Regions from separate parts of the Streptococcus sp. HMSC073D05 genome, predicted to be linked through region 2. Evidence: predicted binding sites of a transcription regulator. Region 2 holds the regulator's gene; the other holds the start of a gene.
What was found. Region 2 encodes CtsR, which represses protease genes until heat stress. Its sites were predicted from a motif close to TTGGTCAAAAAAGGTCAAANA; they were not measured.

Region 1: a site for CtsR is predicted at 1,474-1,494, ahead of HMPREF2832_RS00925 (ATP-dependent Clp protease ATP-binding subunit). Genes of this name have one in related genera too.

What each region holds. Positions count from the first base shown of each region.
Region 1 covers NZ_KV807482.1:3,175-6,324, forward strand. The annotation lists gene HMPREF2832_RS00910 (HAD-IIB family hydrolase) at 1-41, opposite strand, end outside; gene HMPREF2832_RS00915 (bifunctional methylenetetrahydrofolate dehydrogenase/methenyltetrahydrofolate cyclohydrolase) at 55-909, opposite strand; gene HMPREF2832_RS00920 (DUF1797 family protein) at 1,075-1,305, opposite strand; gene HMPREF2832_RS00925 (ATP-dependent Clp protease ATP-binding subunit) at 1,554-3,150, shown strand, end outside.
Region 2 covers NZ_KV807490.1:151,045-154,194, forward strand. The annotation lists gene HMPREF2832_RS06325 (alpha-L-fucosidase) at 1-877, shown strand, start outside; gene HMPREF2832_RS06330 (CtsR family transcriptional regulator) at 1,094-1,558, shown strand; gene HMPREF2832_RS06335 (ATP-dependent Clp protease ATP-binding subunit) at 1,559-3,150, shown strand, end outside.

The DNA of each region.
Region 1 (3,150 bases), on a different contig from region 2:
TCGAATGACAGGGTTCCATCTAAATCAAATACAAACTTCATCTTGTTCACACTTTCATTTTTTTAAGGCACGAACAGCTGCTTCGTAGGTCTGCTCCATCAGCATGGTGACGGTCATAGGACCAACCCCTCCTGGTACCGGAGTAATATGACTGGCCAAAGGGGCAACGGATTCAAAATCGACATCCCCACACAATTTGCCATTCTCATCGCGATTCATTCCGACGTCAATGACAACGGCACCTTCTTTCACGAAGTCTGCTGTTACAAATTTCGCACGACCGATCGCAACAACCAAGATATCTGCTCTTCTAGCAATTTTAGGCAGATGATGGGTCCGAGAATGGGTCAAGGTTACCGTCGCATTTTTGGCGAGGAGCAACTGTGCCATTGGTTTTCCAACGATATTGGAACGACCAATCACGACTGCTCGCTTCCCTTCTAGATCAATCCCGTACTCTTTGAACATCTCCATGATCCCAGCGGGAGTTGAAGGCACCATGAGAGGATTTCCAGCCCACAAGCGTCCCATATTCAATGGATGAAAGCCATCCACATCTTTTGTCGGATCAATGGCTAAAAGGACTGCATCCGCATCGATATGCTTAGGCAGTGGCAACTGCACCAAAATCCCATGCCAAAGGGGATCTTGATTGTAGTGTTCGATCACTTCTAATAATTCAGCTTGGCTGATGCTTTCAGGAAGTCGTCTCACTTCACTCCGAAAGCCTGCCGCAATAGCAGAACGTTCTTTATTACGGACATAAACCTGACTAGCTGGATTCTCTCCTACTAAAATCACAACGAGTCCAGGCACAACTCCTGTCTCTTCTTTTAATCGTGCTGTTTTATTCGCAATCTCACCCTGTAATTTTGTAGCGAGCGCCTTCCCATCAATGAGTGTCGTCATATCAATTCTCTTTCTAGTCAAGTAATGAAAATAGTCCTCTCTATTATAGCAGATTTCAACTCTCAAACCTAACTGTTCCTATTTAGAATTTCCTATAGACGAAAACTATAACCAGATGGACAAAAAATGAGCTTGAGACCACCCCAAACTCATCCACTCAGCTACTTAGTAAAGTAATTCATAAATTTCCATTGCAATTAAATCAATGCTATCAAATGTATAGGTTTCACGCGCTTTGACATCACGAAGTGTAAAGGTTGAACCTTCTTCTTCATTGTGGTTGTAGGCTACTTCAGCGACAACAACACCGTTACGTTCAAAATTACGTTTTAAGTTTCCACCGTCTTTTGTCATCGTCTCCAAACGGTTAATAATCCGTACTAAATGTGATTCCATTTTATTTCTCCTCTTTACTTTCTACTCTCCTATTTTATCATAAAAGAGAAAGCTCTTCCAATAAAAATTCACATTTTTCCATTGATTTACTCTCTTCTTCACTCCTTAGTGACATTCCGTAGCAAATTCTTGCAAACTTCTAGAATACTGATATAATGAAACTATAAAACTTTGACTATTTTTGACCTTTTAAAAATAGGCTCGTCTCTTGATGGAAAACCATCAAAAACCTACTGTGAGGTATGTATATGCTTTGTCAAAATTGTAAAATAAATGAATCAACCATCCATTTATATACAAATGTAAATGGACGTCAGCAGCAAGTAGACCTCTGTCAAAATTGCTATAAAATTATGAAAACAGACCCAAATAACAGCTTCTTGAAAGGCATGACCCAACGGAGCCAACTCACTGGAGATCCTTTTGAAGATTTCTTCAATAACCTTGGAAACTTCCAAAGTCCGCAAGAACCTCAAACTCCTCCAACTCAATCTGGAGGCAGTTATGGAGGTGGCGGCTACGGCCAAAACAATAACCGTGGTGGTGGTCAAGACCCTCGTCAAGCACGCCCTCAAAAGCCAAAAGGACTGTTAGAAGAGTTCGGCATCAATGTCACAGAAATTGCCCGCAAAGGGGATATTGACCCTGTCATTGGCCGTGACGAGGAGATTATCCGTGTCATCGAAATTCTCAACCGTCGAACCAAGAACAATCCGGTTCTGATTGGAGAACCTGGGGTCGGAAAGACTGCTGTTGTGGAAGGCCTGGCTCAAAAAATCGTCGATGGCGACGTTCCACATAAATTGCAAGGAAAAGAAGTCATCCGCCTAGACGTCGTCAGCCTCGTTCAGGGCACAGGCATCCGTGGTCAATTCGAAGAACGCATGCAAAAATTAATGGATGAAATTCGTCAACGCGAAGATGTTATTCTGTTCATCGACGAAATCCATGAAATTGTTGGTGCAGGATCAGCTGGTGAGGGCAATATGGACGCTGGAAACATCCTCAAACCAGCCCTGGCGCGAGGAGAACTCCAATTAGTCGGTGCTACTACCCTCAATGAATACCGTATTATTGAAAAAGATGCGGCCTTGGAACGTCGCATGCAGCCCGTTAAGGTCGATGAGCCAACGGTTGAAGAAACCATCACCATCCTCAAGGGCATCCAGAAAAAATACGAAGACTACCACCACGTCCACTATACAGACGGGGCCATCGAAGCGGCAGCTATTCTGTCAAACCGCTACATCCAAGATCGCTTCCTGCCAGACAAGGCCATTGATTTGTTGGATGAAGCGGGGTCTAAGATGAACCTGACCCTAAACTTTGTGGATCCAAAAGTGATCGACCAGCGCTTGATTGAAGCGGAAAACCTCAAAGCTCAAGCAACCCGCGAAGAAGACTTTGAAAAAGCAGCCTACTTCCGTGACCAAATCGCGAAATACAAGGAAATGCAAGGTCAACATGTCACTGATCAGGAGACCCCTGTCATCAGCGAAAAAACGATTGAACACATCGTTGAACAAAAGACCAATATTCCTGTTGGTGATTTGAAAGAAAAAGAACAATCTCAATTGATCAATCTGGCTTCTGATTTGAAAGCCCATGTGATCGGTCAAGATGATGCTGTTGATAAAATTGCGAAAGCCATTCGACGCAATCGTGTTGGCCTAGGATCACCTAACCGTCCGATCGGAAGCTTCCTCTTTGTCGGACCTACCGGTGTCGGGAAGACCGAGTTGTCTAAACAATTGGCGATCGAGCTCTTTGGCTCTGCAGACAATATGATCCGCTTTGACATGAGCGAATACATGGAAAAACATAGCGTAGCGAAACTAGTCGGAG
Region 2 (3,150 bases):
TAGAGCTATCCAAGTAGACCGATTTATCCTCTCAGGGAAAGATAGTCAGTTGCTCAGTCAAGAAGAGTTGCAACAGATCATCAGAGAAGGAGTAGAAAAGATCAAGGCTACTTCTCTCGATCGCTTGAAAGCAGATCTCAAACCGATGGTTCAAGAACAATTGACGGACTTGACTCAGTTGTTGGATCAAGAGCGACCAGATTTGGTTGCTGCAGCTAATCAAGTGGAGGCACTTGAAACCATCTTAGAAGATACTCACAATTATGAACCGCTGACGCAGACACGACCAGAAGAAGGTGTTCGGGATTTGATTCTTGAAAAACCAGAACTTCTCATCGAAGCGGAGGAGATTCCATTTGAGAGTCAAACACGTGAGAACAAGGACTTGGCCAAGGGCGAGAGCCGGATCCTTCAAGCAGGGAAGGTCGGACGCCGGCTGAAATTGATCGAGGTTCGACAAGAAGAAGGCAAAGAAATTCGGACAGAAGTCGATGCCTTTGTCGAAGTGGAGGCTCAGGACCAGATCACAGAAGTTGGAACGAAGGAAGCGGAAGAAAGTCCGTTGATAGCTGATATGCCGACTCCAACCACTCTTGTAACTCCAAGTAAGGTGCAACCAGAAGTTGCGACTCTTTCTCAAGCTGAAGACAAAAAAGAAAAAGAAAGACCAGTTCTCTTGCAACCGAAAACCTCAGAAGCAGTTTCTGTTTTGACTTCAGACCATCCAGAAAAAGAAGGTGTTGAAAGTCCTTCTCTACAATCGGAAGGAAAACTTCCTCAAACCGGTACAAAAGAAAGTGGACTGTTTGCTTGGTTAGGCCTTCTTGGCCTAGGTTTCTTGGGCGGAGGCGCCAAATTCGTTCGTCGCAAAGAGTAGTTCCTTCTTCGCATAAGAGGTTAGTTCTTACTAGCCTCTTTTGTTTTGTTTTCTTAAGAGATTCCTATTTCCATGGAGTCTTTGCTTTATTTACAGCCGTAAAAATTGTATAATAGTCAAATAAGGTCAATGATGAGAAGGAACACTCCAAGGCCATTTTTTATGGGCCAAGAACAGAGCATCCATCTAGAAAAAAACAAGCCAGAAAGGAGCATCATGGCAAATAAGAACACATCTGATAGCATTGAAGCTTATATCAAGGCCTTGCTGGCTCAAGCTGGCATGGCAGAGCTCAAAAGAAGTGAGTTAGCCGATGTCTTTCAGGTCGTACCCAGTCAGATTAACTATGTTATCAAGACTCGCTTTACCGAGAGCCGAGGCTATATTGTAGAGAGCAAGCGCGGTGGTGGGGGCTATATCCGCATTGGCAAGGTCCAGTTTTCAGATCACCATCAGATGCTCCAAGACTTGGCAGCCAATATTGGAGAGACCATCAGCCAGCAGGTCTTCAATGATATCCTCCAGATGCTCTATGAAGAAAAATTATTGACACAACGTGAGACTCAGCTCTTGCTTGCGACGACCTCCGATGAGGTCCTAGGTCGAGATGCTCTCATCCTACGAGCAAGTATGCTGAAAAAAATTATTCAACAAGTAGATAGAAAAGGAAATACCGACTAGATGAACTATTCAACAGCACTGTTAGAAAGTATAGAAGCGGCCCAAATACTAGCAGGCCACTATCAGGGGCATACCTTAGATACTTGGCATCTCCTGACGGCTATGGCCAATAATCCCTATAGCGTAGCAGGTTCTGTACTTAACGATTATCCTATGCAGATCGATGAGTTTCAGGATGCAGCGGAGCATATTACAGGCCAAGCTTTTCAAAGCGACAATCGGTATGAAATCTTCCCATTTTCTTATCGGATGGAAGCGATTATGAAACACGCAAGAGAGATTGCCCAGGTCCTTCATGCCAAGACCTTGGGAACAGAGCATGTGCTCCTCTCTCTTCTAGCAGACCGTGGGACCTTGGCGAGCCAAGTTATGGAGTTTGCCGGCTTTGCCTTTACAGAGCAAGACAAGGGAGTTCCTATTGCCTCCCTTCGCAAGAATTTAGAAGACAAGGCAGGCTGGGACAAGAATGATATCAAAGCCATTCGGAGTCTCTATCGGGCCCAAAACCCCAACCGCCAAACCATGGGAAATATGATGGGCATGCCCCCAAGCACCAGTGGAGGTCTTGAAGATTATACCCGTGATTTGACAGAAATGGCGCGTGCAGGCCAGCTTGAGCCTGTGATCGGCCGGGATGCAGAGATTTCACGCATGATCCAAATCCTCAGCCGCAAGACGAAGAACAATCCTGTATTAGTGGGAGAAGCAGGGGTCGGAAAAACCGCCCTTGCCTTAGGTCTGGCTCAGCGTGTCGCTAGTGGCAATGTTCCAGCTGAAATCGCACAGATGCGTGTCTTAGAATTGGATCTCATGAATGTCGTTGCAGGGACGCGCTTCCGTGGGGACTTTGAAGAACGGATGAACAATATCATCCAGGACATCGAAGAAGACGGTCACGTGATTCTCTTTATCGATGAACTGCATACCATTATGGGGTCAGGATCCGGTATTGATTCGACCTTAGACGCAGCCAATATTCTAAAACCAGCCCTGGCACGGGGAACCTTGCGTACAGTTGGGGCAACGACTCAAGATGAGTACCAAAAGCATATCGAAAAAGACGCAGCCCTCTCTCGACGTTTTGCGAAAGTCACCATTGAAGAGCCAAGTGTTGCAGATAGCATCCAAATTCTCCAAGGCTTGAAAGAGACCTATCAGGACCACCATCATGTGACCATTACCGATGAAGCGATCGAAACAGCTGTCAAATATGCCCACCGCTATTTGACCAGCCGTCAATTGCCAGATTCAGCCATTGATCTCTTAGATGAAGCGGCAGCTACCGTACAAAACCGCGATTCCAACGGTCACGTAAAAGAAGAGTTGACCGCCTTGGATCGGGCCTTGATGGATGGCAAGTGGAAGAAAGCAGCCCAACTCTTAGAAGTAGAGTCCGCTCCCGTTGTCTACAAAAAAGAAGTCACTGACCAAGATGTCTTGGTGACTTTGAGCCAATTATCTGGTATTCCAACTCAAAAACTGACCCAAACCGATGCCAAGAAGTACCTAAACTTAGAAGCAGAATTGCACAAGCGCGTGATTGGTCAAGACCAAGCCGTTTCGAGTATCAGTCGGGCTATTCGACGCAATCA